DNA from 3 places in the Pectobacterium sp. PL64 genome. Region 2 is predicted to be linked to each of the others. Evidence: riboswitches for the same ligand, from Rfam matches in the RefSeq annotation. Region 2 holds a riboswitch; each other region holds the start of a gene.
The links. A riboswitch is a leader RNA that binds a small molecule or an ion and turns the genes downstream of it on or off. The one in region 2 is predicted to bind thiamine pyrophosphate.
Positions count from the first base shown of each region.

Region 1: another riboswitch for thiamine pyrophosphate. It lies ahead of thiM (hydroxyethylthiazole kinase); the one in region 2 lies ahead of thiB (thiamine ABC transporter substrate binding subunit).
Region 3: another riboswitch for thiamine pyrophosphate. It lies ahead of thiC (phosphomethylpyrimidine synthase ThiC); the one in region 2 lies ahead of thiB (thiamine ABC transporter substrate binding subunit).

Region 1 covers NZ_CP092070.1:3,036,778-3,047,291, forward strand. The annotation lists gene yegQ (tRNA 5-hydroxyuridine modification protein YegQ) at 1-1,100, shown strand, start outside; gene yegS (lipid kinase YegS) at 1,658-2,557, shown strand; gene psiE (phosphate-starvation-inducible protein PsiE) at 2,586-2,993, opposite strand; gene thiD (bifunctional hydroxymethylpyrimidine kinase/phosphomethylpyrimidine kinase) at 3,146-3,949, opposite strand; gene thiM (hydroxyethylthiazole kinase) at 3,946-4,740, opposite strand; TPP riboswitch at 4,778-4,874, opposite strand; gene HP572_RS13690 (NAD(P)-dependent alcohol dehydrogenase) at 5,022-6,041, shown strand; gene HP572_RS13695 (GGDEF domain-containing protein) at 6,196-7,119, shown strand; gene HP572_RS13700 (hypothetical protein) at 7,179-7,997, opposite strand; gene HP572_RS13705 (sulfite exporter TauE/SafE family protein) at 8,211-8,978, opposite strand; gene HP572_RS13710 (LysR family transcriptional regulator) at 9,139-10,110, shown strand; gene HP572_RS13715 (DUF3750 domain-containing protein) at 10,127-10,514, opposite strand, start outside.
Region 2 covers NZ_CP092070.1:3,702,109-3,712,622, forward strand. The annotation lists gene sgrR (HTH-type transcriptional regulator SgrR) at 1-1,241, shown strand, start outside; gene HP572_RS16580 (aromatic alcohol reductase) at 1,292-2,221, opposite strand; gene HP572_RS16585 (LysR family transcriptional regulator) at 2,506-3,411, shown strand; TPP riboswitch at 3,586-3,682, shown strand; gene thiB (thiamine ABC transporter substrate binding subunit) at 3,763-4,746, shown strand; gene thiP (thiamine/thiamine pyrophosphate ABC transporter permease ThiP) at 4,722-6,329, shown strand; gene thiQ (thiamine ABC transporter ATP-binding protein ThiQ) at 6,316-7,026, shown strand; gene HP572_RS16605 (family 43 glycosylhydrolase) at 7,031-8,653, opposite strand; gene ilvB (acetolactate synthase large subunit) at 9,171-10,514, shown strand, end outside.
Region 3 covers NZ_CP092070.1:4,779,790-4,790,303, reverse strand. The annotation lists gene purH (bifunctional phosphoribosylaminoimidazolecarboxamide formyltransferase/IMP cyclohydrolase) at 1-140, shown strand, start outside; gene purD (phosphoribosylamine--glycine ligase) at 158-1,444, shown strand; gene HP572_RS21515 (DUF1481 domain-containing protein) at 1,719-2,405, opposite strand; gene hupA (nucleoid-associated protein HU-alpha) at 2,410-2,682, opposite strand; gene HP572_RS21505 (YjaG family protein) at 2,887-3,477, opposite strand; gene nfi (deoxyribonuclease V) at 3,555-4,244, opposite strand; gene hemE (uroporphyrinogen decarboxylase) at 4,260-5,324, opposite strand; gene nudC (NAD(+) diphosphatase) at 5,473-6,255, opposite strand; gene HP572_RS21485 (Rsd/AlgQ family anti-sigma factor) at 6,364-6,825, shown strand; TPP riboswitch at 6,948-7,086, shown strand; gene thiC (phosphomethylpyrimidine synthase ThiC) at 7,201-9,195, shown strand; gene thiE (thiamine phosphate synthase) at 9,192-9,833, shown strand; gene HP572_RS21470 (molybdopterin-synthase adenylyltransferase MoeB) at 9,835-10,514, shown strand, end outside.

The sequences.
Region 1 (10,514 bases), 670 kb from region 2:
TGGGGCCGGATGCGCTGATCATGTCCGATCCGGGCCTGATTATGCTGGTGCGGGAAAACTTCCCACAGATAGATATTCACCTTTCCGTTCAGGCCAACGCGGTCAACTGGGCGACGGTGAAATTCTGGCAGCAGATGGGGCTGACACGTGTGATTCTGTCCCGCGAACTGTCGCTGGAAGAGATTGCAGAAATCCGCCAGAACGTCCCGGATATGGAACTGGAGATTTTCGTTCACGGCGCGCTATGCATGGCGTATTCCGGTCGCTGCCTGCTGTCCGGCTACATCAACAAACGCGATCCGAATCAAGGCACCTGCACCAACGCCTGCCGCTGGGAATATAAGGTTCAGGAAGGCAAAGAGGACGACGTCGGGAATATCGTCCATCAGCATGAACCTATCGCGGTGAAAAACGTTGAACCCGCACTGGGCATCGGCGAACCGACCGACAAAGTCTTTATGCTGGAAGAAAACCTGCGTCCCGGCGAGTACATGAGCGCATTTGAAGACGAGCACGGCACCTACATCATGAACTCCCGCGATCTGCGTGCCATTCAGCACGTTGAACGCCTGACGCAAATGCAGGTTCATTCGCTGAAAATCGAAGGACGCACCAAGTCATTCTATTATTGCGCCCGTACCGCACAGGTTTATCGTCGCGCTATCGATGACGCAGTAGCCGGTAAACCGTTCGATTCGACGCTGCTGGAAACGCTGGAAGGTCTGGCGCACCGTGGTTATACCGAGGGCTTCCTGCGTCGCCACGTGCATGAAGATTACCAGAACTACGACTACGGCTATTCCGTTTCCGATCGTCAGCAGTTTGTTGGTGAATTCACCGGCGTGCGCCGCGATGGGCTGGCGGAAGTCAATGTGAAGAACAAATTTTCCTGTGGCGACAGCGTGGAGATGATGACGCCGAACGGCAATATTCAATTCACCATCGACACCATGCAGAATGCCAAAGGCCAACCGACCGACGTCGCACCGGGTAACGGCCATATCGTCTATCTGCCGGTGCCGGACGATGTCTCGCTGGATTATGCGCTACTGCTGCGCAATCTGCCGGGCACGACCACGCGCAATCCTAACGCAGAATAAACCGGTAATATCGCCGGATGTCTCATACATCCGGCTACCCCGTTCGTCAGCCCCCTCTTTCCTTTACGGTATGTCCCCCTATCACTGCCGCTTCCCTACTACGAACAAGCGCGTCAACCACCCAAAGGTATCGTTACAAAGCTCAGGGTTTTTTAACGAATATTAGAAACAGATCACATCAATTAGCCGGTCTTGTGGTTAATATTGCGTCGCTGAGAAAACATAGAACGAAAAATAAGCGTAGTGATACTACTAGGAACCACCTCCTTGGCCAGCTCAATCTCCCTTGAGCTGGCTTTTCTTTTTCTTACACTCACCCATTTTCCCACCGCAAACATACCCTAAATAATTCGAGTTTCAGGCAGGCGGCAAGAGAAGGCATCCCGATGAGCTTACTCAGGTAAGTGATTCGGGTGACTTAGCGCAGCCAACGCACATGCAACTTGAAGTATGACGGGTACATTCACCGACTCTTCTGATATCTGCCTACCAATTTAGTGTCTATGATTAACTGCAACGTTTCTGTATTAACAACATCGCAGCCAGAGAAATAAGACATGGAAAAAAATCCAATCACACTGCTGATTTTGAATGGAAAAAGTGCGGGTAATGAAGAACTTCGCGAAGCCATTGATGCGCTACGCAAGGACGGCTATACGCTGCATGTGCGCGTGACCTGGGAATACGGCGATGCTAAACGCTATGTGGAAGAGGCGATTCAACTTAACGCGGATAACGTGATCGCCGCTGGCGGCGACGGCACCGTCAATGAAGTCGCCGCAGCCTTAGCGGTGCAGCCGGAAGCGGTGCGTCCGTGTCTGGGGATTGTGCCGCTGGGCACCGCCAACGATTTCGCCACCAGCTGTCAGATTCCAACGGAGATGCACAACGCGCTGACGCTGGCGATCAAAGGCCGCGCCACCGCCATTGATATCGCCAAGGTGAACGACAACCATTACTTCATCAACATGGCGACGGGCGGATTTGCCACACGTATCACCACCGAGACACCGGCCAAGATGAAGGCCGCGCTCGGGAGCGCCTCATACGTGCTGCACGCACTCTTTCGCATGGACATGCTGCAAGCCGAACGCTGTGAGATTCGCGGGCCAGATTTTCACTGGTCAGGGGATACACTGGTTGTCGCGGTAGGAAATGGTCGTCAGGCAGGCGGCGGGCAGCAGCTTTGCCCGGAGGCGCTGATCAATGACGGACTGCTGGAACTGAGTGTACTGTCGGCAACCGAGCTGCTACCGAATATGCTGCAAGCCTGGTTCACCGGCAGCGAAAACCAGAACATGATTTCCGCTACCCTGCCGTGGCTGGAGATTACCGCCCCGGACGATATGACGTTTAATCTGGACGGCGAGCCGTTCAGCGCCAAACGCTTCCATATCGAGGTGCTTCCCGCGGCGATTCACTGTCGGCTGCCGCCCCAATGCTCGCTGCTGGAATAGCGGCGCGTTTCAGCTATTCCTGTTTCTACTATTCCCGTTTCAGGCGATTACTGTTTGCCAGATACAGCGTAAACACCAGCAGCAGGATCGCCGCGGAATACACCAGCGTATCCGACGGGCTTTTGTGATCGACAATAATCAGGCGAATGATGGCTGTAATGCCGATGTAGATAAAGTAGCGCAGCGGGAAGTGATAGCCGGACTGGAAATACTTCACGATTAGCGCAATGAACTCAAAATACAGGAAATAGATCACAATGCCTTCTATCAGCTGATAGGAGGAATCTTTCTCGTTGGAGATCAACAGCACCTTCGCCAGATGGAACGTTTCCTTGACTAAAAAAATCACCAGAATGATCGCCAGCACCAGCAGGCCGATATTGAGTATCGTCTGAAGCGCCTTGGCAGCCATCGCACTGCGAGCAGAACCTGCCATATATTATCCCCACACCCTATTTCACATTAACGCCAAGAATTCACAGCAAAATAACCGGACGATCACGCACTGTCTATGCCGAATACGCTTAATTTAATTTGAAATTACTGGCAAATATGTCACGCGAAGTACAAGTCAATTTACTTATGGTGCTACCACCAGCGGTGGAAGTGATGAACGGGGCCGATGCCGTGCCCGACCTCCAGCGTGTCGGCCTGCTGTAATGCCTGCTGTAAATAGTCCTTCGCTGCCTTGACCGTCTCGCCCCAGCTATCGTGGCGCGGTCGCAGCGCCGCCAGTGCAGCAGACAGCGTGCAGCCAGTGCCGTGCGTATGGCGTGTATTCACGCGCGGAGAACTAAAACGCTGTGGCTCGGCCTGACGGCTGAACAGCCAGTCCGGGCTCTCCGCTTCACTGAGGTGACCGCCTTTCATCAGCACCGCCTGACAGCCCATCGCCAGCAGCGCCTCCCCCTGCTCACGCATTTCCTGTTCGTTAGCGGCAGGTGAGGTATTCAACAGCGCAGCGGCTTCCGGCAGGTTAGGCGTAATCAGAGAAACCAGCGGCAGCAGCTCACGACGGATCGATTCCACCGCCTCCGGCGCGAGTAGCGGATCGCCACTTTTCGCCAGCATCACGGTGTCCAGCACCACGAAAGGCACCGCGTAATGACGCAGGCGTTCGGCAACGGTTTCAACTATATCGGTCTGCGCCAGCATCCCAATCTTGGCGCTGTCGATGCGCACATCGCTCAGCACGGAATCCAGCTGTGCTGCGACAAAATCCGGTTCAATCCGGTAGACGGACTGCACGCCGCGCGTGTTTTGCGCCACCAGCGCGGTAATGACCGAGGTGCCGTAAGCGCCCAGCGCGGAAAAGGCTTTTAAATCCGCCTGAATACCCGCCCCGCCGCTCGGATCGGTGCCTGCAATCGTCAACGCATTGATACGCTTCATGCCAGATCCTCCGCGCGCAGGGTATAGAGTCTATCGAGGAAGTTGGGTATAAAACTCCCCGTCCCCTGCGCCACCGAGGCTGCCTGCTGTCCCGCCTGCGCCATGACATAACACGCCGCCGCTACATGCGATAAGCGATCCCCCTCCAGAGAACAGAAACCCGCCACAACCGCCGACAGCGCACAGCCCGTACCGACCACGCGCGTCATCATGCTATCGCCGCCAGTTACCGCGATATCTCGCTCGCCGTCCGTGACATAATCCACCACGCCGGTCACCGCAACCATCGTCCCCACTTGCCGCGCCAGCTCGCGCGCAGCAGGGAGTGCCGCCAGCGAATCATCGGCGCTATCCACGCCCCGCCCCTGTGCGGCTAAGCCCGCCAGCGCCATAATTTCAGACGCATTACCGCGAATCGCCGCTGGCTTCCACGCTAGCAGTTCACGGCAGAATTCACTCCGAAAGGTCAAACCGCCTACGGCAACCGGATCGAGCACCCACGGCGTCCCCGCCTGATGGGCGCTGTTTACCGCCGCTCGCATCGCCTCAGCGCACGTGCGTTCCAGCGTTCCGACATTAATCAGCAGCGCATCGGCCACCGCGCTGAACTGCGCAGCTTCTTCGGGATCGACCACCATTGCAGGCGATGCATTCAGCGCCAGCAGCACATTAGCAGTAAAAGATTGCACCACATCATTGGTCAGACAGTGCACCAGCGGCGAAGCAGAACGGAATTGAGTGAGTGATGTTGCAGCCTGAGCGGCAGAAAAGTCGGCGGGTCGCGTGTTCATAAGTCTCCCAACCGGCGTGGAAGAAGGCGGCAACCGGTGGGGCATACCGTGACTTCCCTACGCTGGCATTATCCAGATCAGGTGGTACGGGTATTTCTCAGCCTTCACAAAGAAGGGCACCCCGAGTCATGTACTACGCTTTGCAGCATAAGTAAGTGGGTAACGTAAAGCAAGCGCGGCCCACCCGACACAAAATGAAAAACCACAGGCACGTTGTGACATAGAGAAAAACGCCATAACCCTTTAGACTGGTTAATCAAACCCATACTGAGGAAATTGTGATGACGATGATAAAGAGTTATGCCGCACCGGAAGCAGGCGCAGCGCTGGAGTTGTATGAGTTTGATGCGGGTGAACTGCAAGCGGAAGACGTAGAAGTCACGGTTGATTACTGCGGCGTGTGCCATTCCGACCTGTCGATGATCGATAACGAATGGGGCATGTCGAGCTATCCGCTGGTTGCCGGGCATGAAATCATTGGCCGTGTACACGCACTGGGTGACGCGGCGAAAAACAAAGGATTAAAGGTTGGTCAGCGTGTCGGTATTGGCTGGACAGCACGCAGCTGTGGGCACTGCGATGCCTGTATCAGCGGTAGCCAAACCAACTGTCAGCAAGGCAGCGTGCCGACGATCCTGAATAAAGGCGGTTTTGCCGATAAAATCCGTGCGAACTGGCAGTGGGCTATTCCGCTTCCTGACTCCATTGATATCGAATCAGCGGGTCCGTTGCTGTGCGGCGGCATCACCGTGTTCAAACCGCTGTTAATGCATCATATCACCGCAACTAGCCGCGTCGGCGTGATCGGTATCGGTGGCCTGGGTCATATCGCAATTAAGCTCCTGCACGCGATGGGCTGTGAAGTCACGGCGTTCAGCTCGAACCCAGCCAAAGAGCAAGAAGTGCTGGCGATGGGTGCCGATAAGGTCGTTAATAGCCGCGATCCGCAGGCGCTGACCGCACTGGCAGGCCAGTTCGATCTCATCATCAACACCGTGAGCGTCGATCTGGAATGGCAGCCCTATTTCAACGCGCTCGCTTATAACGGGAAGTTCCATACCGTCGGCGCGGTGATGAAGCCATTCAGCGTTCCAGCCTTCACCCTTATCGCGGGCGACCGCAGTGTTTCCGGTTCTTCTACCGGTTCACCGCATGAGCTGCGTTCCTTGATGAAGCTCGCCGCGCGCGCCAACGTGAAACCGCAGACGGAACTGTTCCCGATGTCGAAAATCAATGATGCCATCCAGCACGTGCGTGACGGCAAAGCCCGCTACCGCGTGGTACTGAAAGCCGATTTTTAATCGGTAAAGACGCCTGAGCCATCAGGCGTCTGCTTTTTGCAGCATCAGCCTGCCCTACGTCATTCTCTGGAGTACACCACCGGTTAGCATAATACTGAATCTATTCAATCTGTTTCATGATAGGATTAAAAGGTGATACAAGAGGAGGTGAGTGATGCCTTTCAAACAATATGATTATGATTTCATTGATAAAAATAAAAAGGCGTCTTATTCCATAAGGCTCGCCCTGTTATCGTCAGCGCTGATCGTTATATTTAATGTCCTGTTTTTAGAGCATCGAGATTTTCAGGAGCAGTTGCACAACAATCCTGGATCTTATACCGATGCGATCGCACTGGTTTTTCTTTTTTTTATCCTATCGTGTACCAGTAAAATATCACTTAACCATACTTCGGCTTTATCCATTCGCCTCGGGCTACACATCTGGATATGCTCCGCCACGTTTGACTTTATGGATGAATTTGTTTATCAGACTAAATTCATTGGATATTACGTTGAGGATTTACTGAGAATTATTGGGATGTTTGGCGTCGGGTTTGGCGTGTATAACCTGATCTATAAAATCAACGATAAGTATATCGAAGCCAAAATACAGTCATTCAGTGATGAACTCACCCAGCTCCCTAATCGCCGATTTTTTATTAATGAATTAAAAAAGCTCGAAGCGAAATCGCCCTATTTATTTATTATCGATATCGATAATTTCAAAGTCATCAATGATAAATATGGACACATAAAAGGCGACGAAGTATTAAGTAAATTCGGCCATATCCTTTCCCGCTTCGATAACAGTGAGGTGGTGGCGACCCGAATCGGGGGCGAAGAGTTCGCGATTATTCTGTATTCCGGAACACCGGATCGGGCAGAGGCGCTGGCAAGAGAAGTATTAAAAAACGCGAACAAAATCATTATTAAAAACAGGCATTACCTTTCCGTCAGTATTGGTGCCGGCCAAAAACAGCCTCAGGAGCCCACCGAACACTTTATGAAACGCGTGGATGTCGCGCTGTATCAAGCCAAGAGCACGGGTAAAGGCAAGGTTGAATGGGCGCTGGAACCGAAAGAAAAAATGCAGTAGCCCGATGCCACTTATATAAAATGGGATAGCACTGTGCTATCCCATTTTTTCTTTATAGCTTAGCTAATCGCTTGGGTATTGCCGGGGCACACGAGTTGTTTGCTTTTAATATGGTAAACCTCGACGTCAGGGCGCGTGAAGAAGGCAATTTCCCACGGGTTCTTGGTGACGAATTCATGGCGCACTTTTTCATAAAGTGGATTGTCGCGCGCAATAATAAACGCTTCCCCTTCAATAATGGTGTAGTTCCATTCAATCGCCCGCTCGAAGGTATAGTGGCTGCGCTCATCCATTGCAAAAAAGCAGTGTGGATTACGTTTGAGCAGCTGAGATTTAAAAGTTTCGGGGAACGTAATCAGGAAAATATCGTTATCCACAGACGACAGAAACGCCAGCACCGTGGTATGCGGCTGTTCGGCGGCCATAGTAATGAGTACACCGACCTTATTGGAGAAATCCTGCTTTTCCGTCTGTGGGAAATCGAACATCGGCGTCAGAGGCACCGGTTTTGACGGACGGTTATCTTGCGGAAACTGATAGCCCGGTTCGCGAATATCCAGCACAGGCGTGAAACCGTGCAGAAGCTGGCACTCTCGCGGTTCCAGCACGACCCAATCTCCGTCACTGACGATGACGCGCCCTTTGTAAGAAGTACGATAGACCTGAATATTGGCATCAAATTCATCAACCCCGGAGCGGTTATCAAGGTGGATAGTTGCCAGATCGCCAACGGCAAACTCATGCCCGTGTGGGAAAAAAACGCGCAGGCTGTTATCCGCATTGGGATAGACGCCACAAATATGGATGACCACGCCATCCTGTTTATAACCCGCCAGTACACCGAGAGTTTGCTTTCCTAGATAGCTCACGAGACTCATACATCACGCCTTATTCAGATTGTGCTTCAGAGAGGACGCGGCCCTGCTTCACTCGGGCCGTTCCAGCAGCGGTCAGGACGCAGAGAAGTCGTTCACGCTAACCGCATCACTTCCTACCTATCAACGGAGAAAGCGCTGAAAACTTTAAGCTGAATACCTGTCTATTTAAAGAAATAAGTATGAGTAACAGCGCTAACCACCGTTCTCACCGCATTATTTCACCGCCAGCATGGTGATTCCCACGCCGACGAGTACCAGACAAAACGCGCCGCGCAGGTAAGCAACTGGCATCTTGTGCGCCAGAGCGACACCCCACGACACGCTGAAGATCCCGCCCAGCGCCAGCGGCAGGCCGATACTCCAGTCAACGTTCCCCGCCTGCGAGTAGGAAAGCAGCGCCGCCAGTGCGCCCGGCACCACGAGTATCAGCGCCATGCCCTGCGCCTGCGTTTGAGCAAAGGCAAACAGCGTGACCAGCACGGGCACGACGACCAACCCACCACCGACGGTAAAAATGCCCGACATAAACCCGCTCGCCACGCCGAGCAGCGGCAGGTATTTAGTCGACAACACAATGTCCGAGGAATGATTACGCTGTTTGTTGTACCACTGAAACATGTAGTACGCCGCCAGCACCAGCAGGAAGATGGCAAAGGCATTTTGGAGATGATGAACATCAATCGACGAGGCAATGTGTGCAGCAAAATAAGCGGACACCGACGCAAACACACACATGGTCAGCGCAATCCGCGTATCGATGCGATTACGCTGGCGATAACGCAAAAAACCGATCAGCACATTGGGCGTGATCATCACCAGCGCCGTTCCCTGCGCCAGATGCTGATCCATACCAAAGAGTATTCCCAACACCGGAATGGCGATCAATCCGCCGCCAATCCCCAGCATACCGCCACAAACCCCCAGCCCTACTCCCAAAAACAAACACAGCAACATATCGCTTAACATCATTAGACTGAACATAACGCAACCAGATAACCCATCGGGCAAAAATAGAGAGAGGACAACGCCATCCTAGGCGCAGAGCCGCGTTTTGATAATCCCTGAATACTCAATGACCCTTTCCTGTCAGGAAAACCATCCGCTGTGCTACATTACAGCGTGACATAAGAAATGTGCCCGCATGCTGCGCGGTATCAATACGCCGGTAATTGGCCTGCTTTTCTGCCCTGCTGAGGACGCTCGATACACCATGATTAACCCGACGCACTTTGACCTCCAGTCGCTCCGCATCTTTTTGCAGGTCGCCCAAACCGGCAGCCTGACCAAAGCGGCAGAAAAGTTCCACATCACGCTTTCTGCCCTGAGCAAGCGTATCGCTGAACTGGAGCGTACCGTGGACTGTGCGTTATTCATCCGAATGCCGCGCGGCCTGACGTTAACTCCGGCAGGCAAGGAATTGGTGAATCACGCGCGCAATGTGTTGAGCAACGTGGAGCGTATGGCGAGTGAGATGAATGACTACGCCGTTGGCGTGCGCGGACACGTACACATGTGGGCGAACACCTCAGCAATTATTCAGTTTCTTCCACAAGATCTGGCGTCATTCCTTCTGGCCCGACCGCTCATTCGTATTAACCTGGAGGAAAAGCTCAGTAAGACCGTAGTAACGGCGCTGGCGATGGGTGAAGCGGATATCGGCATCTTCGCTGACAATGTCGGCTCGCAGGGGGTCGAGAAGATACCTTATCGTCAGGATAAGCTTGTCGTACTCGTTCCTCCCCAGCACCCACTTTCCGCGCGGCCAGAAGTCAGCTTTAACGAGACACTGGGCTACGACTACGTCGGCCTCAATAATGGCAGTTCGTTGCTGAAACAGCTGAAAGACGCTTCGGATGAGCTGGGGAGAGTGCTGCGCCTGCGGGTGCAGGTCAGCAGCTTTGACGGTATTTGTCGCATGATCGAAGCGGGGCTGGGGATCAGCGTCTTGCCAGAGGGCGCGATTCGTCCGGGAGTGCTCGGCACCGGATTACGCGCCATCAGCCTCACCGACGAATGGGCTTCACGCCAGCTCTGGCTGGGCGTGAAATCCGGCGCGACATTGCAACCCGAAGTCGCTAATCTGCTGACACACCTGCGGCAATGCGGCGCGTAAAGGCGAAGCGCTGCCCTCAGCCCTCTTCACTACCCGTTTTTTCATAGCCGAGGCGGCCAACAAAGGGTAAACGCAGCGCAGGCGGGTTCATATCCACGCCCATGTTCAGCCCCAGAATGTTGGCCTCTATCCCCTCTTCCAGGCCCATCGTGATACCCAGCACGCCTAGCAGCGAAATCTGCACGCCGCTTCCCGATGGCGACAGTCCAACCGGTCGTGTGATCGGGCGGTAATCTTTGCCAATGGCATTAGCGGGCATATCCAGCTTGAGCGCGGGCACTTCACGGCCAATGTGCGCCAGAAACGTATTGCTGTTCGGCCCCGGCCAGGCGTGGTAGGTATTCGGCCACGGATAGCTTTTAATCGCGGCCTCAATCTGCGGGATCATGGCTTCCGCCTTATCG
Region 2 (10,514 bases):
GGCGTTCGGAAATGCACATTGCGCGGCAAATTTTTAGTGGGCTGACCAATATAAATGAGGAAAATGGGGAAATAAAACCCGATCTTGCTCATCATTGGCAAATGCTGGCACCGCTGCACTGGCGTTTTTATCTGCGTCCGGCCATTCGCTTCCATCACGGTCGCGAGCTCACGATGGATGATGTCATCACCTCCCTCAAGCGCCTCACCGCATGGCCGCTGTTTTCGCACCTTGAAACCATCACATCACCGATGCCGTTCGTGATTGATATCCGGCTGAGCCGCCCGGATAACTGGCTGCCGTGGCTTTTGGGCAGCGTGCACGCCATGATTTTGCCGCAGGAATGGCAAACGCTACCCGATTTCGCTCAACACCCGATTGGCACCGGCCCTTACACCGTGGTACGCAATAACAGCAACCAGCTAAAAATCCGCGCCTTCGATGATTATTTTGGCTATCGGGCACTGATTGATGAAGTCAACATCTGGGTACTGCCGGACGAACCGGAGGAAATGCCGGTCTCCGTCCAATTCCAGTCTGATGATTCTCGCCATGAACAGTTGGAAAGCCGGATGGAAGAAGGCTGCTATTTCCTGCTGTTCGATAAACGTTCACCGCTTGCTAAATGCCCACAGGTTCGCCGCTGGCTCTGGCAGGTCTTTAACCCGATTTCGCTACTCAGCCATGCCGACACCAGCCACCAGCGCGACTGGTCCCCCGCTTACAGCCTGTTGCCACGCTGGCATCATCACCATCCAGACGAACGCCAACCTATTCCCGCAGGGCTGACGCAGGTGACGCTGACCTTTTATCATGAGCACCCTGAGTACCGGATATTAAGCGAAATCATGCGTGCGCTGCTGGCGGAACACGGCGTCACGCTGCATATCCAGACGGTCAGCTACGAAGACTGGTATCAGGGCAATGCCGAAAGTGATATCTGGTTTAGCAGCGTGAACTGCTATTTACCGCTCGAGTTCTCCCTGTTCGCGATGCTCTACGAACTTCCGCTGGTGCAGCACTGTCTGGATGACGATCTGCATGCGGATGCACAGCAATGGCGCAGTCACTTGCTGCCGATGGCGGAATGGTGTGAAAAGTTGATCGGTAGCGGCCAGGTGCACCCTCTTCTTCATCACTGGCTACAGCTTCAGGGTCAGCGCAGTATGCGCGGCGTCAGGATGAATATGCTGGGCTGGTTTGATTTTAAATCCGCCTGGTTTGCGCCGCCGGAACGCTGACTGTACCTGAAAAAGTGCGGGGCAAAGTGAATCGCGCCGCACTCTTCTGTCTATTTTTGCACATGCATTCGTAAGAAATGCTCGACGTCGACCGTCTCGTAACCATTACGTTCGTTGAAGGTGCCGGATTTGTCCCACCACATTCCCTCACCCAACGCAAACGCTGCACGATAGCGGGCCATTACGTCATCCGGAGCAGTTTTCAAATCCGCCCGCAATTTATCCAGAGTCCATACGGTCCTCTTAAATGCCTTCCCCGTGACCCGTTCGACAATATCGGCAAGTTGCCCGTATGAGATCGTGTCACCTGCCACGTAAACAACCTCATTAGCCAATCGTGGTTCAGCCAGCAATATTTCAGTCGTCAGCCAGCCAATGTCCTCGGGGATCGTCACTGTCACTTTGGTATCCCAACTTCCCAAGCCATGAAGGGTTCCACGTTCCAGATCCACCACGTCGAAGGCTGGCTCAAACAGGAAACTCGTGAACATGCCAGTCGAAACAATCACCCATTCGGTACTCAGTTGGCTACGTAGCAGCTGCCTCACGTCGTACTGTTCATCAAAAACCGGATGGCCGCTGTTTCGGCCCACAACGTCATAATCAACACCGAATTGCCAAGGGAAATAACGCACAACGTTGGCAGCCAACACCGCTCTGGTTATTTTCATCTGAGTGCCCGGCCCTGCCACAAATCCCGAACAATTCAATACCGTCTTATAATTCCTGAAAAGCGCTGTCAGGGCGTGTTCATCAGAAGCCAGGTCGAAGCCCATAACGTCAATGCCTAGTGCGCGGAGTTCAGCCAGCTTTGCCCTATCCTGCACCGAAGGATCGTTAATAGTATCCGGTGAAACGAGCGCCGTGACCGACAACTCCAAGGCTCGCGCACGCGGGGCGAGAGCACGTAGGACCGCCATACCGAGCTGTCCTGCACCAAGCACAAGAATGTCCTTCAGCACCGATCCGCTGTTATTCATTTTTTAACTCCTTCGAAATTTCAAATTATCTACATCATAGGGATGAGCGAATTTTCCCCATGCATTCAGTTTGCCAATATGTCCCTGAGCTGATAACTCTTGTAAAAAATCAGGACACCCAAAGATCGAGCGTTATGTTATACAAGAATGCGCGCATGATAAGATTCAGCCACATCACTTCATAATTTGAAAAAATCAAACAATTAAGTGATGTAGCCGCTGACACGATAGGTACGCCATATACGCGTCTTATGAAGTTTCATAACAAAATGAGGAGACATCGTATGGATCGGTTTCAGGCCATGGAAATATTCATGCGAGTGGTCGATGCGGGTAGTTTCAAAAAAGCGGCGGAAACCATGCATGTTTTACCCTCCACCGTAACCCGCAGCATTAAGGAACTCGAATCACATCTGGGGGCTCGGTTACTCAACCGAACAACACGAGCGCTCAGCATTACGGATGTTGGCCTGCGCTATTACGACAGTTGCAAAGCGATCTTGCATGATGTGCACGCCGCAGAAAGCGTAACGGCACAGCAAAAGGAAGAACTGCATGGAACGATCAGAATCGGGGCGACATCTTCTCTGGTCAAAAATTTCCTTATCCCCACGCTGCCCGACTTCTTTGAACGTCATCCCGGAATAAAGTTGGACTTCCACTTGGGTGATGCCACCGTGGATATCGTCCAGCAGGGTATCGATTGTGTCATCAGAACCGGAGAACCGCCGTTATCGCGACTGGTCGCACGGCGACTCGGTGCGTTCCAGTGGTATATTTGCGCGTCTCCACGCTATCTAGAGAAGCATGGTTACCCTACAACGTTAGACTCGCTCAAAGAGCACACCGCAGTAGGATATACCCACAGCCGGACAGGACATTCAGCTCGCTGGGATTTTCACGATGGATCGCGCACCGTAGCGATTCCAATAACAGCACAGATCAGCGTCAATGACACTGATGCCTATGTTGCCGCTGGTGTAGCCGGTTTGGGGCTAATACGCATTGCCAGCTATATGGTGCCCCAGCAACTTGCTGATGGACATCTTGTCAGGCTACTTCCTGATATCAGTGCCCCGCTTGAACCTCTTTTCATTCTCTACCCACAAAGCCGCCACCTCTCGCCTGCGATCCGCGCCTTTATTGACTGGTGTACTGCGCGGATCGGGAAAGAGGCCGTTAAATGGTAAATGACCACAAATAGGACACAAAAGCCGTCACGTTAAGCGAAGTTGTGAGCATGCGGCTGTTACACCGCAGTATCTGAGCGAGCCAATAGGGCGGGTTTGATTTTAAATCCGCCTAGTTTGCGCCGCCGGAACGCTGAGAGCCTTTCGCTGCCCGACTTAACCCTTTACAATGTGCCGTTCTCAACGGGGTGCGGAAAATTTTTCGCTGAGAAGATACCCGTCGAACCTGATCCGGTTAATACCGGCGAAGGGATTTGAGAGTGCTGCTTATTGCTGCCTCAAAGTCCTTTGCCACCCTATGATTCTCAGGAGTGCAAAGTGTTAAATCAATTATTACCGCGTTCAGCCACCGTGCTGAAAACCAGCCTGTCTTGCCTGCTACTGCTCTCAGCTTCGGCTTTCGCCAAACCTGCGTTGACCGTTTATACCTATGACTCATTCGCTTCCGAGTGGGGTCCAGGCCCTGTCATCAAGACCGCGTTTGAAAAAGAGTGCGAGTGCGAGCTGAACTTCGTCGCGCTGGAAGATGGTGCTTCGCTGCTGAACCGTCTGCGTATGGAAGGCAAGAACAGCAAAGCGGATATCATTCTGGGACTGGACAACAATCTGTTGCAAGCAGCGGAGCAAACCGGCCTGTTTGCGCCACACAATCTGGACACCCGCGCCGTTACGGTACCGGGCGGCTGGAGCAATAAAACGTTCGTTCCTTATGACTACGGCTATTTCGCGTTTGTGTATAACAAAAACACGCTAAAGAACCCGCCGAAAAGCCTGCATGAGCTGGTGGACAGCAACGAACCGTGGAAAGTGATCTATCAGGATCCACGTACCAGCACGCCGGGACTGGGCCTGCTGATGTGGATGCAGAAAGTGTACGGCGACGATGCGCCGCAAGCCTGGCAGAAGCTGGCGAAAAAAACCGTCACCGTCACCAAAGGCTGGAGCGAAGCCTACGGTCTGTTCCTGAAAGGGGAAGCGGATCTGGTGCTGAGCTACACCACGTCGCCGGCCTATCACATCATTGAAGAGAAGAAAGACAACTACGCGGCAGCGACCTTCAGCGAAGGGCACTATCTGCAAATTGAAGTCGCCGGACAGCTGGCTTCCAGCAAAAATCCCGAGCTGGCAAAACGTTTTATGCAGTTCATCCTGAGCCCAACCTTCCAGCAGGCGATCCCTACCACGAACTGGATGTATCCGGCAGTTAAAACTGATCTGCCAGCAGGCTTCGCGACGCTCGCGGTGCCGGAAAAAGCCATGCAGTTCAGCGCACAGGAAGTAGCCGATCAAAGGACGCAGTGGATTCAGGCATGGCAACGCGCCGTCAGCCACTGATCGGCGGACGTCTGTGGCCAGGGCTACTGGCCACAACGCTGTTAATTTCCGTTGCCGCACTGGCTTTCGGTGCCCTGTGGCTACAGGCACCTGAAAGCCAGTGGCGCACGCTATGGCATGACAGCTATCTCTGGCATGTCATTCGGTTTACCTTCTGGCAGGCTTTTCTTTCTGCGCTGTTCTCTACCGTTCCGGCCATTTTTCTCGCCAGAGCGCTGTATCGACGACGCTTTCCTGGCCATCGCTGGCTGCTGCGCCTATGCGCGATGACGCTGGTGCTGCCCGTGCTGGTGGCCGTGTTTGGCCTGCTCAGCGTTTACGGTCGCCAAGGCTGGCTGGCCTCTGCGCTGGGCTGGTTTGACCTGAAATACACATTTTCGCCCTATGGGTTGCAGGGCATCCTGCTAGCGCACGTCTTCTTTAATCTGCCGCTGGCAACCCGATTGCTGTTGCAGTCGTTAGAAGGCATCGCTACTGAGCAACGTCAGTTGGCCGCGAATCTGGGTATGAACAGCTGGCAGCATTTACGCCTGCTGGAATGGCCCGCCCTGCGCCGACAGATCTTACCCACTGGCGCGCTGATTTTTATGCTCTGCTTCGCCAGCTTTGCCACAGTGCTGTCGCTGGGCGGCGGCCCGCAGGCAACCACGATTGAGCTAGCTATCTATCAGGCATTAAGCTTTGATTACGATCCGGGGCGCGCGGCGCTGCTGGCGTTAATTCAGATGGTTTGCTGTCTTGGTTTGGTACTGCTGAGCCAGCGACTGGGGCGCATTCTGCCCGTCGGCAGCACACAGCAGCTTGCCTGGCGCAACCCGCAGGATAGCGTCTTAAGCCGCCTCACCGATGGCCTGCTGATTGGTGCGCTGTTGCTGCTGGTCGTCCCTCCTTTGCTGGCCGTGGTGGTGGATGGCGTGAACCGCTCTCTGGTTACCGTGCTGCAACAGCCTGTGCTCTGGCAAACGTTGTTTACCTCGCTGCGCATTGCCTTAGGCGCGGGGCTGCTGTGTCTGGTACTGACCATGATGCTGCTCTGGAGCAGCCGCGAGCTCAAGTTACGCCAGAAGCCGCTCTACGGGCAGTTGATGAACCTGAGCGGTATGCTCATCCTCGCCATGCCCGGGATTGTGCTGGCAACCGGCTTTTTCCTGCTGCTGAATAACAGCATCGGGCTACCGCAGTCCCCTTACGCGCTGGTGGTGTTCACCAACGCGCTGATGGCAATCCCGTACGCGATCAAAGTGCTGGAAAACCCAATGCTGGACGTTGCCGAGCGTTACAACCGACTCTGCACATCGCTGGACATTCGCGGCTGGCAGCGGCTGAAGCTGATTGAACTCGCCGCGCTGAAACAACCGCTGGCGCAGGCGTTGGCCTTTGCCTGCGTGCTGTCGATCGGTGACTTCGGCGTTATCGCGCTGTTCGGCAATGAGCAGTTCCGCACGCTGCCGTTCTATCTGTACCAGCAAATTGGTTCCTATCGCAGCGCCGACGGCGCAGTCACGGCGCTGCTGTTAATGCTGCTGTGCTTTATGTTATTTACCCTGATTGAGAAACTGGCAGGCCGTCATGATCGCGCTTGAGAAATTGACCTACTTTTATCAGCACTTGCCCATGCGTTTTGATTTTCACGTCAAACCGGGCGAACGCATCGCCATCCTCGGCCCCAGCGGCGCAGGGAAAAGTACGCTGCTAAATCTGGTGGCGGGCTTCCTGATGGCGGACAGCGGTGAATTACGACTTAACGGCGAATCTCACCGCGAGACGCCTCCCGCTAAACGACCGGTTTCGATTCTGTTTCAGGAAAATAACCTGTTTCCTCATCTGACGATCGGGCAAAACATCGCGCTGGGGCTTCATCCCGGCCTGCGCCTCAGTGCAGAACAGCGTGAAACACTACGGCAGATCGCCGACCGGGTTGGTCTGACGGATCTTCTGGATCGTCTACCGTCGCAGGTTTCCGGCGGGCAGCGCCAGCGCGCGGCATTGGCACGCTGTCTGGTGCGTCACCAGCCCATTCTGTTGCTGGATGAACCGTTTTCGGCGCTCGATCCTGCACTGCGTCAAGAGATGCTCGATCTGGTTGAAAGCGTGTGTCAGGAGCGTGAGTTCACGCTGTTGATGGTGTCCCACAATCTGGATGATGCTATGCGGATCGCGAAGCGTACGGTGCTGATCGTGGACGGGCAGATTTATTATGATGGGCCGACTCAGGCGTTACAGGATGGCAGCGCCGAGGCAGCCACCATCCTGGGAATTTCACGTCCGTCTTCGGATTGAGAAATTAAGGCAAAGCCTGATAGCGCAGGTTGCTGAACGTCACGTCTCCCTCGCCCGAAGCATACAAGGCAGGCCGCAAACTGAGGAAATCATACGCGACGTTGTGATGGTAGCCGGATACTTCCATCTGCACCGGGTATTTCTTCCACGGCTCCTGATCCGAGGTTCGGGTGTAGAACGTCACAATATGGCGATCGTTTTTCATCCGAATCTGCACCTCATTGCCCGTAATATGCGGCAATTTCTTCTCCGCCCTTTCCAGCCCGTAGCGATGCATGACGGTGCCATCCTGATTAAACGACAGCCCGACGTACAGCTTCGCGTTGTAGAACAGCAGTAAACCCGCCTGCGCGCCGGGAGCAAAGTTCGCCGTCACTTCAATCTGGTAAGCCTGATCGCCGGGGATCATCGTCAGTGGCGCGCTGTCTTTCGGCGACGTGCCTTTTGCCTTCAGATGCAACTTGCCGTCGCTCAGCGTAACCCGCTTTAGCTCTTCCGCATTGGCACGGTAGAAATGCCAGCGTGCCGGAAATTTCTCGTCGGTAAAGCTATCAGACCAGCCAATGCCGTGAGGCACCGCCTCGCCACCTTCCGGTTTGCGAATCGGTTTGCCGGTATCGAATCCGGCGGACGTAAACCAGCCGTCATCGCCCCAGACAATCGGCTCCAGCATCGCCTGCCGCCCCAGCGTCATAAAGCCGTTTTCATAGCCGTGATACACCATGTACCAGTTTTTATCCGGTCCTTCGATCAGCGTCGCATGGCCGCGCGACCACCACTTCTCTGAACGATCCTGCGTGCGGATAATCGGGTTATGCGGTGAATTTTCCCACGGTCCGTTGATTGATTTGGAGCGCGCAGCAATCACCATGTGCCCGGTCGGTGGCCCAGCCGTTCCGCCTTCCGCCAGCACCATGTAGAAGTAGTCGCCGTGACGCAGCATCTTCGGCCCTTCCTGCGAGAAGCTTTCCACATCCCACTCTTCCGGGTACTGCCATCCCTGATAAACCACCGCCATGTCACCGACCGTCGATAGCCCGTCGTCCGTTAATTGCACGCGGTTGCCACCCGACATAAAGATGTAACGCTTGCCATCCTCTCCCACGACGTGGCCGGGATCGCTAGCCGGGTTTTTCAAGCCAGTATCTTTCGGCGGCGTCCACGGGCCGTGGATATCATCGGCGGTAATCACATACAGCGTTTTCTTTTTCGTCCCTTTGGCGTCGATAATCCGGTTGGTGGTGAAATAGATGTAATACTTGCCGTTGTGTTTCACCAAATCCGGTGCCCAGATCGCATCAACAGGCGTCGTTATCGCGGGGCCAAGTGGTTCCCAGTTCACTAAATCGCGTGAATGCCAAATCAACAGTCCGGGGATGTCGTCAAATGACGAGAACGTCATGTAATAGTCATCCCCATCCTTGATAATCGTGGGATCAGGATGATCGCCCGCAATAATCGGATTGAGATAACAGCCATTGCCCAAATCCGCCTGACGCTGCTGTTCAATCCCCCGCATCCATTCGTTGGCAGGGCCAGCCTGACAGGCCATCGCCGTGCCGATACCCATTGCCATCAAGAAGATACCGCTTAATACGCCTTTCCCTACCGCTCGGGACACGCCCATTTATCACCACCCACTATCCCAATGATTATTTTATAATTTATAACATTGAAACCCTGTTCCAATTGTGAAAACAGTCACGCTTCTCTCGGTTATACGGCGAAAAATAAAGCGGTAATAACACCGTGTAATTTTCAATATACTGTGACCAATTCGACATATTCAGCTTTTATCCCTTGTAGGTATTGTGTCTTTTTGTGCTGCTGTGCTTATATGAATTGGCGATTGAATAACTCATTCGAACACAACACTCGACCGCAATTAGTTCGAACATAACTAACCTGAACATAAATAGGATTCCCGTGACGCACTACACTTCTTCCACTTCAGCACTACTACACACCGCGCATGTTGACGCGGTCGTCGTCGTGCGCGTGGTCGTCGTGGTCGTCGTCGGCAGCGCGCCGTAACGGGTTCCGAATCGAAGATTCTCAAACCCCGCCGGCGCAAGCCGAGCGGGGTTTCTTGTTTCTACCCTCCCCGCTCCGACACCGCACCGGCCCTGATGAAGGATGTAAACATGCGTTATACAGGCGCTCAGTTAATTGTTCGGCTGCTCGAACAGCAGGGCATCACCACCGTAGCGGGCATTCCCGGCGGCGCGGCCCTGCCGTTATATGATGCACTGGGTCAAAGTAAGACGATTCGCCACGTTCTGGCTCGCCACGAGCAGGGTGCTGGATTTATGGCACAAGGCATGGCGCGAGCCAGCGGACGCGCCGCGGTTTGCATGGCTTCCAGCGGGCCGGGGGCGACCAACCTGCTCACCGCCATCGCCGATGCCAAACTGGATTCGATCCCGCTGGTGTGCATCACCGGTCAGGTGCCTTCCAGCATGATCGGTACCGATGCGTTTCAGGAAGTCGACACCTACGGCATCTCTATTCCCGTCACCAAACATAACTATCTGGTTCGCGACATCAATGAGCTGCCGCGCGTGATTCCAGAAGCCTTTCGCATCGCACAGTCGGGCCGTCCCGGTCCTGTGTGGATCGATATTCCAAAAGACATTCAGAATGCGACCATTGAGCTGAGCGAACTGCCGGGCGTCTTTCCTCTCGACACACCACCCGCCATTGCCCAGCAGGAAATCGAGCGGGCTGCGGCCATGATTAATGCGGCTCAGCGTCCGGTGCTCTATCTGGGCGGCGGGATTGTTAGCGGCGTTGCGCACGAACAGGCGCTTCAGTTGGCGGAACGTTCCAGCCTGCCAACCACCATGACGCTGATGGCGCTGGGCACCATGCCCGTCGATCATCCCCTGTCGCTCGGGATGCTGGGTATGCACGCCGCACGATCAACCAATCTGATCTTACAGCAGGCAGATTTGTTAATTGTGCTGGGTGCGCGTTTTGACGATCGCGCGATTGGTAAAGCGGAGCAGTTTTGCCCGCAGGCCAGCATCATTCATATCGATATCGATCCCGCCGAGTTGGGTAAGATCCGTCAGCCGCACGTGGCGATCAACGCGGATGTCGCACACGCGCTGGATCAGCTGCTGCCGCACATTACGCCGCAGCAGCGTGACGTCTGGCGTACCACCGTTCGCGGGCTGCAACAGGAATTTCCGTTCAGCATGCCGGGCGCTGACGATCCATTGAGCCATTATGGTCTGGTTCAGGCCACGGCACAGGCGCTGACGGATGATGCCATCATCACGACCGATGTCGGCCAGCATCAGATGTGGGTCGCGCAGTCTTATCCGCTGCGTCGTCCGCGCCAGTGGCTGACATCCGGCGGGTTTGGGACGATGGGCTTTGGCCTGCCTGCGGCGATTGGCGCGGCGCTGGCTGAACCAGATCGCACCGTGGTGTGTTTCTCGGGTGATGGCAGCCTGATGATGAATATTCAGGAAATGGCGACC
Region 3 (10,514 bases), 1.1 Mb from region 2:
GTATTGATGCCGCTGCGGCCGTTGGCATTACCTGCGTGATCCAACCGGGCGGGTCGATTCGTGATGATGAAGTCATTGCTGCCGCCAACGAACACGGCATTGCGATGATCTTTACCGACATGCGCCATTTCCGCCATTAATTCTGGAGCTGACCGAAATGAACATTTTAGTAATTGGTAATGGCGGACGCGAGCACGCGCTAGCCTGGAAAGCCTCACAGTCACCACTGGCGAAACGTGTTTATGTTGCTCCAGGAAACGCGGGTACCGCGCTTGAGCCAGCGCTGACCAACGTCGATATCGCCGCCACTGATATTCCAGCGTTAGTCGCGTTTGCCCAAGAAAACCACATCGATTTAACCATCGTTGGCCCCGAAACACCGCTAGTTATCGGCGTTGTGGATGCATTTCAGAGCGCGGGTCTAAAAATCTTTGGCCCAACGCAGGGCGCTGCACAGTTAGAAGGCTCTAAAGCCTTTACTAAAGATTTTCTGGCGCGTCACAATATTCCATCAGCGGAATACCAGAACTTCACCGAAGTTGAACCCGCGCTGGCCTATGTCCGCAGCAAAGGCGCACCGATCGTCATCAAGGCCGACGGACTAGCCGCTGGTAAAGGCGTGATTGTCGCCATGACGTTGCAGGAAGCAGAGAACGCCATTCAGGATATGTTGGCGGGGAATGCATTCGGCGATGCCGGACACCGTATCGTGGTGGAAGAGTTCCTTGATGGCGAAGAAGCCAGCTTCATCGTTATGGTAGATGGCAAGAATGTATTGCCGATGGCAACTAGCCAGGACCATAAACGCGTTGGGGATAAAGATACGGGCCCGAATACCGGTGGTATGGGCGCTTATTCGCCAGCTCCGGTGGTGACCGATGAAATCCACCAGCGCGTGATGGATCAGGTGATTTGGCCGACCGTCAACGGCATGGCCGCAGAGGGAAATACCTATGTCGGCTTCCTGTATGCCGGTCTGATGATTTCTGCCGATGGTCAACCAAAAGTGATCGAATTCAACTGCCGCTTTGGCGATCCAGAAACACAGCCAATTATGCTGCGTCTGCGCTCCGATCTGGTGGAACTGTGTCTGGCAGCCTGTGACGGCACGCTGGATCAGAAAGATTCAGTCTGGGATGAACGTCCATCTCTGGGCGTGGTATTGGCTGCAGGCGGCTATCCGGCTGACTACAATACAGGCGATGTGATTTCCGGTTTACCTCAGCAGGATGCCGAAGATGGCAAAGTTTTCCATGCTGGTACCAAGTTGAACGGCAGTAATGTCGTCACCAACGGCGGCCGTGTACTGTGCGTCACTGCATTGGGCAATACCGTGGCTGAAGCGCAACAACGTGCTTATGAAATCGCAGCGGGTATTCAGTGGCAAGGAGTATTCTGTCGAAAAGACATCGGCTACCGTGCGATTGAGCGCGAGCAAGCTTGATAAGCGATGCGATAACGATTGCCTGATCAATACTGAAGCCCGGAGAAATCCGGGGTTTTTATAGCCAGATTTTTTGTATACCCTAAATAATTCGAGTTTCAGGACAAAACGTTAGCGTTTTGAACAACGCAAAGCGTTGGCCCGTTAGGGCGAGGCTCATTTATGCGCTTCGTAACGCGGTAAGAGAGGGAATCCCGATGAGCTTACTCAGGTAAGTGATTCGGGTGAGTGAACGCAGCCAACGCACATGAAACTTGAAGTATGACGGGTATGGCTATTTAGGTTCCCACTGGCAGACGTCATCTTCCACCACCAGCAATAGCTGCGTCCCTTCTGGCGCTTCCAGCCACGCGACGTTTAGCGGGCGCGTTGCATGCGCTTTTTGCTGCGCGATCCATTCACGCGAGTCATTGTCAAAATCAGGGCGAACCACCGTGCCGTCACAAGACTGCACCTGCCCTTCCAGCCATTTCCCTTGCTTTAGCCTCACCTTGCCTGCACGCAATACATCGCTCAATTCCAGCATGCGCTTCGCATCGAACTGGTAGAGCGAGATTTCATCATCAGAAACCGATTCACGTCTTTCGGCAAGCTGCCGCTGCATAAAGCTGACGGTTCCATCTTCTGCAAAGCGCAAACGCATATCTTCTTGTTGCGTCCCGAGCTGATTACGTTGTATCTCGCGTAGCTTATCCTGCTGGAACGTATAGCGCGTCACCACCAGGGCATTGCCTTGAAGCGGGTTGTATACGGTGGTCAGCGCCGTCGTATTCTGCGCATCATCCTTACGCCACAAACGCACAACACCACGATCGGCAACGTAGCCGCTGGCGAAAACGTCCGGCGGTGCGGTGCGGCTACTACAAGCTACCACGGCGATAAGCACGAGGCCTGCGCCACACAAACGTCGTAAAAGCAAAAGGGGCGAAACCGCCCCTCTGCTTAAACTTTTAACCGGCATGGGCTTATTTAACAGCGTCTTTCAGAGCCTTGCCAGAAACAAATGCTGGCACGTTGGCAGCAGCGATTTTGATTTCTTTACCGGTTTGTGGGTTGCGGCCAGTGCGCTCATTACGATGGTTCACTTTAAACGTACCAAAACCAACCAATTGTACTGCATCACCTTCTTTCAGAGACTCGGTAATTGCCGCCAAAGTTGATTCCAGAGCTGCTTTAGCCTGTGCTTTTGACAGATCAGCTTTGTCCGCAATTACATCAATCAGTTGAGTCTTATTCATAAGTTATCCTTACAGTGTGTTTATCGCTTGCTAAGCATCGAGTGCGACGGATATGCCCTTTCCCGTTTCAGGGTGTAATAGCACTCTCCTGCATACACGCACCGACAGCCACTTTTTTTACGCCCCCCAAATGTAGACCAGACAGGGTGCGAATGTGAAGCCTTAAGACAGGCCATTTCAGGCCTTAAATCACGTTTTATCGCGTTATTGATGCAAATTTATCCCGATGTTACTACTTCCGGCCTCGCGCAGATCGGAACGGAGCCCTTTGATCAGCTCAATATCGCGTTCTTCGCAGGCCGCCAACAGGCGAAAAATCTCCCATTGGATGTCCCATTCTTCTTCAATTGCAGGCACAACCTTGAGCTCATCGTCGGTCATTTCTTTGCCTGCCTGCGTCATTTCCAGCATGGCAACTGTGCGAATAGACGTTTCGCTAATCGCTATCGCATGTTCCAGCGTTTCACCGCTTAAGCGCGAATGAATCAGCTCGCCCAGTGCGATACAGGCATCAATAGCCGGGTAGACGCCGTAAAGATCGTAATCTTCCGCGGCGGGAACCGCTTCTTCCAGCTTTTCCAACTGGCTATCAAAATTGACCTTAGCATCTTTAACAACCAATGTTTCCCATACCAGATCGAGAATGCGACGGTAAACCATCGCGTCGCCGAATTCTGTTTGACGACAAAACTCGTGGTAATTTGGATACATACGTTCACAAAGACATGCCATGAAAGTGACATGTTGCCAGCTCGCCAGCTTTTCCAGACGTAAATGAATGGGGTTACGTAACATTTTTATGCTCATTAACGGCGACGGACGGCAGTGTACCTGAAATCACAGTGACGCCCTATGCCTGAATTCCTAAAGTTTTACGACAATACGTTAGCGGCTTGCTGCCGTTGCCAACGCACAAATGCGGGACGATTTGATGCGACAGCATCAGCCCAACGAGTCGGCTCCGGTAAACGGTAGCCGCGCATACAAGATTGTACCCAGTGCAATGCACTATCCTGACTGACTCGATGCCCTGTCGCCACAAACAGCGGATTACAGCGCGCTTTACTGCGCCATACCCAGCCAATCTGCTCGCCCTTATCCAGTAACGGCTGCTGGCTGCCAACGCCCTCCGCCAATGGCTCAAATCGGCCACAAAGTCGACTTTTCGCCACGCCAATCGTCGGAACATCAGCTAGCAGACCGAAATGGCTGGCAACGCCGAGACGACGCGGGTGGGAAATCCCATGCCCGTCGACAAACAGCAGATCCGGTTTCTGTTCAAGCAACGCCCACGCGGCGAGTAGCCCAGGGCATTCACGAAACGAAAGAAAACCGGGGATATAAGGCATTGTCGTGCTGATACGCGCAATCTTGTATTCTATCAGTTCCAACGAAGGATAGCGCATTACCGCAATCGCAGCGCGGGTTACTGAGCCTTCTTGCTCAAAGCCAACATCCGCACCCGCGATAAACGTGGGCTGCTCAAAAGGTAAATCGTCGTGCCGAATCACATCAGAAGCGCGGGCCAACTGTTCAGCCCGCAGCCGTTGTGTATCAATCACATCACCTCCTGTGAATCATGCGTGATAAGGGCGAGACAAGCGATGGACGGCCTCAACAAACACGCCTGCATGCTCCGGCGGCACATCCTGATGAATGCCGTGACCCAGATTGAAAACATGGCCATTGCCTTGTCCAAATCCGGCCAGGATCGATGCCACTTCCTGCTCGATCCGTGCCGGATCGGCATACAACATCGACGGATCCATATTTCCCTGTAGCGCGACTTTATCGCCTACGCGACGGCGTGCGTCGCCGATATCGCTCGTCCAGTCCAGCCCTAACGCATCACAGCCGGTTTCCGCCATCACTTCCAGCCACTGGCCTCCACCTTTGGTGAAGAGCGTCACTGGCACACGGCGGCCTTCGTTCTCGCGCTGTAATCCGTCAACAATCTTATGCATGTAATGCAGGGAGAATTCTTTGTAGTCACGCCCGCTCAGCGCGCCGCCCCAGGTATCGAATACCATCACCGCCTGCGCACCTGCGCGAATCTGCGCGTTGAGGTAAAGAATGACGCTATCCGCCAGCTTATCCAGCAACAGGTGTAGCGTTTTAGGCTCGGCGAACATCATTTTCTTGATGACGGTAAACGCTTTGCTGCTACCGCCTTCAATCATATAGGTCGCCAGCGTCCACGGGCTGCCCGAGAAGCCGATAAGCGGCACTTCCCCAGCGAGATTTTTACGGATCGTCCGCACCGCGTTCATCACATAACCGAGTTCCTGCTCTGGATCGGGAACCGGCAGGTTAACCACATCGGCATGAGACGCGATCGGAGACTGAAAGCGCGGACCTTCCCCTGCTTCAAAATAAAGTCCTAAGCCCATGGCATCAGGGATAGTCAGGATATCGGAGAACAGGATCGCCGCATCCAGCGCATAGCGCCGTAAAGGTTGTAACGTGACTTCACAAGCCAACTCTGCGTTTTTACACAGCGACATAAAATCACCCGCCTGTGCGCGCGTTGCCTTATATTCCGGCAGATAACGCCCCGCCTGACGCATCATCCACACTGGGGTGACATCAACGGGTTGGCGTAATAACGCCCGCAAATAGCGATCGTTTTTCAGATCAGTCATGTTCTTTTCCTTTCAACCTCACGGCGGTTCTACACCGGATAGATGTGATGAAACGGATGCGTTATAAGGCGAGCGCTTTATGAAGCGAATACGCTATGACGCAGGTGCGCGGTGTACGCGAGCCATTCATGACGCCAATACTACCACGTCAGCCTTCGTTCTCGTGATAAGCGCGGCACAGTACCACCGTATCTTCGATAAGCCGACGTGCCACAGTGCCCGGCGGAGGCAACTGCGGGAGTTGGTCATAACGGAACCAGCCTGCGTCACGCAGCTCTTTCGGGTCATGCTTGATTTCGCCACCCGCATAGTCGGCCATAAACGCCATCATCAGTGAATGCGGGAATGGCCAAGGCTGCGAGCTCACATAGCGCAGGTTTTTTATCTGAATTTGGCTCTCTTCCATCACCTCACGCACGACCGTCTGCTCCAGCGTTTCGCCCACTTCGACAAATCCGGCCAGCACGGTGTACATGTTTCCGCGATGCCGATTGTGTTGTGCCAGCAAAATTTCCTCGCCACGGCGAATCGCAACGATGATGCAAGGCGCGATCTGCGGATAATAGCGCTCTTTGCAGTGGTGACATAAGCACGCCAGCTCGGTTTTACTCCGCACCATTTCATGGCCGCAATAACCGCAAAAACGATGAGAGCGATAGAATTCAGCCAGCTGTACGCCGCGCCCCGCGAGTTGGAATAAGCCGACGTCCTGATCGAGCAACTGGCGAACCGATGCCATATCGGAATCCCGCCCCTGACAGACCAGCCAGACAGGCAGTCCTTGCCATTCACCAATTTGGCGAGCCGTTTTCCCCTGCAACGACCACGCCGTAGCCGTTCCGCGCGGTAATTCTCCCTGAGGGAGCCAGATTTGTACCGCATCGCTAACTACCCACCAGCCGGTTTCGTCACCTTTTAGCGTCTGTTCCATATCTTTTTATTGCTCCACTGCCACTTCACTGGCATTTTACATTCAGAGTGATTACATAAGTTTTATAACTGGGATTTCAGTTATTTCTTACCGTTCACGGAGTCAACAATGCTAAACCAGCTACAAAGTCTAACTGAATACGTTGGTGGCAATAATGCGTTAATCGACCAATGGCTACAAGCGCGTAAGCAGCTTCTGGTGGCTTACTATCATCTGGTTGGCATCAAGCCGAATAAGGAAACGCTTTCTCTTCTGGATGAAGAGGCATTGGATAATTTTTGCCAGAATCTGGTGGACTATCTTTCTACCGGCCACTTTCATTTATACGAAAAAATGCTGCATGAAGCCGCGACGCACAGCGAACAAGTATTAGCGCTTTCCACCCAGCTCGACCTCGCCCTGCAAAATAACACGCAGCAAATTATGACGTTTTACGATAGCCATCTGGCGGCAGCCATCGACCACGATAACTGCCTCGAATTCCAGCAGGCACTCTCCCACGTCGGCGAAGCGCTGGAAGAACGTTTTACGTTAGAAGACAGAATGATCCAGCAGGTTTACGACAAATAGTCGTCATTTGACGTTATTTCAGGACATCATCACACATTGTAAAAGCAAAAGCGGCACGCTTTGACATCCGCGTTTTGCCGACATACAGTGTAGGGGTTTTATTGGCCCGTTTAAGAGACGGGCATATCTTGTCGGAGTGCCTAGCGTGCTCGTGTTTCGTTTATGACGAAATTTATGAGCGCACAGGCTGAGACCGTTAATTCGGGATCCGCGGAACCTGATCGGGTTAATACCTGCGAAGGGAACAAGAGTAATGCACCTCATTGAGCCCAAGGCTGTGTATTCCCACATACCTGCTCTGACGCTCAATATCATTATTACTCCCTCCGGGCTCCAGACAAGCAATCTTCCCTTTACGTCTTACAGGAACTTGCTATGTCTACAGAACCATTGTCTAAAGAACCGTTATCTGTAAACCCATTGTCTACAGAAGCACAGCTACCCACAGCATCCAAATCGGGTCGCCGTGAACAGCGTGCCGCCGCCCAGCAGTTTATTGAAACCTTACAGGGAACCGCCTTTCCCAATTCCAAACGCATTTACCTTACGGGCTCACGTGATGATATCCACGTACCGATGCGAGAAATTCAGCTCAGCCCGACACTACTCGGCGGCAGTAAAGACAACCCCCAATACGAGCCCAATGAGCCAATCCCGGTTTACGATACGTCAGGGCCTTATGGCGATCCCGCTGCGCAACCCGATGTCCGAGTTGGGCTAGCGAAGCTGCGCACCAGTTGGATTGCAGAACGTCACGACACCGAGGCGCTATCTGGCGTCAGCTCCGATTTCACCCAGCAGCGTCTGGCGGATGCGGGTCTGGATCATCTGCGCTTCGAGCACTTGCCACGACCTTTACGTGCCAAAGCGGGCAAACGCGTTACTCAACTTCACTATGCGCGACAGGGCGTGATTACCCCCGAAATGGAATTTATCGCCATTCGCGAAAATATGGGACGCGAGCGTATTCGCACTGACGTGCTACGCCAGCAGCATCCGGGCCAAAGTTTCGGAGCTCTCCTGCCGGAGAACATCACGCCGGAATTTGTCCGTCAGGAAGTGGCCGCCGGCCGCGCCATTATCCCTTCCAACATCAACCACCCAGAATCAGAGCCGATGATTATCGGCCGCAATTTTCTGGTGAAGGTTAACGCCAATATCGGCAACTCCGCCGTGACCTCCTCCATCGAAGAAGAGGTGGAAAAGCTGGTCTGGTCTACCCGCTGGGGTGCAGATACGGTGATGGATCTCTCCACTGGTCGCTATATTCACGAAACCCGCGAGTGGATTCTGCGTAACAGCCCCGTGCCAATCGGGACGGTACCGATTTATCAGGCGCTGGAGAAAGTGAACGGCGTGGCGGAAAACCTGAACTGGGAAATGTTCCGCGATACGCTGCTGGAGCAGGCGGAACAGGGCGTGGACTACTTCACCATCCACGCTGGCGTGCTGTTACGCTACGTACCGATGACCGCTAAACGCCTGACCGGCATCGTCTCACGCGGCGGCTCCATTATGGCGAAGTGGTGCCTGTCGCATCACAAAGAGAGCTTCCTGTACGAACACTTCCGTGAGATTTGTGAAATTTGTGCCGCTTACGACGTCGCGCTGTCGCTGGGTGACGGCTTACGCCCCGGCTCCATTCAGGATGCCAACGACGAAGCCCAGTTTGCCGAACTGCATACGCTGGGCGAGCTGACTAAAATCGCCTGGGAATACGACGTTCAGGTGATGATCGAAGGCCCCGGCCACGTTCCGATGCAGATGATCCGCCGCAACATGACCGAAGAGCTGGAGCACTGCCATGAAGCGCCGTTCTATACGCTCGGCCCACTCACCACCGATATCGCACCGGGTTATGATCACTTCACCTCCGGCATCGGTGCAGCCATGATCGGCTGGTTCGGTTGCGCGATGCTCTGCTACGTGACGCCGAAGGAACATCTTGGCTTGCCGAACAAAGAAGACGTTAAACAGGGGCTGATTACCTACAAGATCGCCGCTCACGCCGCCGATCTGGCAAAAGGCCACCCCGGCGCGCAGATCCGCGATAACGCCATGTCAAAAGCGCGTTTCGAATTCCGCTGGGAAGACCAGTTCAATCTGGCGCTCGATCCCCAAACCGCTCGCGCCTACCACGATGAAACCCTGCCGCAAGAATCCGGTAAAGTCGCCCACTTCTGTTCCATGTGCGGCCCCAAATTCTGCTCGATGAAAATCTCACAGGAAGTACGCGACTACGCGGCGAAACAGGAAGCGGAAGCCAAACCGATTGAAGTCGGTATGGAGCAGATGTCGCAAGAATTCCGCTCACGCGGCAGCGAGCTTTATCACAGCGCCACCAGCCTGCAAACCGAGGTAAGCAAATGACGGACTCGACGCCTTTTGCCCCAACGGCACAGCGGCTGGGGCTTTATCCCGTCGTCGATAGCGTGGAATGGATCGAGCGACTACTCGGCGTCGGGGTGAAAACGATCCAGCTCCGGATCAAAGGTCGGTCAGATGAACAAGCAGAAGCCGAGGTGATCCAGGCGATCGCCTTGGGTCGCCGCTATCAGGCGCAGCTTTTCATCAATGACTATTGGAAATTAGCCGTAAAACATCAGGCGCACGGCGTACATCTGGGTCAGGAAGATCTGGATACCGCCGATCTGATCGCGATTAAACAAGCTGGCCTGCGTTTAGGCGTCTCCACGCACGACGATCGTGAGCTGGCGCGCGCGGTGGCGATCAGCCCGTCCTACATCGCGCTGGGGCATATTTTCCCTACGCAAACCAAAGACATGCCATCAGCGCCGCAGGGGCTCGCTGAACTGACGCGCCACATCACCAATCTGCAAGACCGTTTTCCCACCGTGGCGATTGGCGGTATCAGCATCGATAGCGTCCCTGCGGTGCTAAAAACGGGCGTCGGCAGCATTGCCGTCGTCAGCGCCATTACGCAGGCACCAGACTGGCGGCAAGCAACGGCAACGTTGCTCAGGATGATTGAAGGGCGGGAGGCATAATATGGCAACGCATCACCACTCTACGCCAGCCGGACTGAGCGATAGCGAGTTCATGCGCTACAGCCGTCAACTCATGCTGGAAGATATTGGCCCGGACGGTCAGGATAAGCTCAAAGCCGCACGCGTTCTGCTGGTCGGACTGGGTGGGCTGGGCGCGCCCGCGTCGCTCTATCTGGCTGCCGCAGGGGTCGGCACGCTGCTGCTTGCCGACGATGACACACTGCATATCAGCAACCTGCAACGTCAGATTCTGTATCGCACCAGCGATACCGACAAGCCCAAAGCCGTGCTGGCCCAGCGTCAGCTACAGGCGTTAAACCCGAACTCAGAAGCGATTGCGATTACCGAGAGGCTCAGCAGCGACGCGTTACGCCATGCCGTCAGCCGCGTCGATCTGGTGCTGGATTGCAGCGATAACATGACCACTCGCCATGAGGTTAACGCCGCCTGCTTTCGCGCAGGTAAGCCGCTCATCAGTGGGAGCGCCGTCGGCTTCAGCGGCCAGCTCGCCGTCTTCACGCCGCCTTATCACGCTGGCTGCTACACCTGCCTGTACCCTGATACGACCGAACCACAACGCAACTGCCGTACCGCAGGCGTGCTGGGTCCGGTGGTCGGCGTAATTGGCACACTCCAGGCGCTGGAAGCGATCAAACTGCTGGCTGGTATGCCATCCGCGTT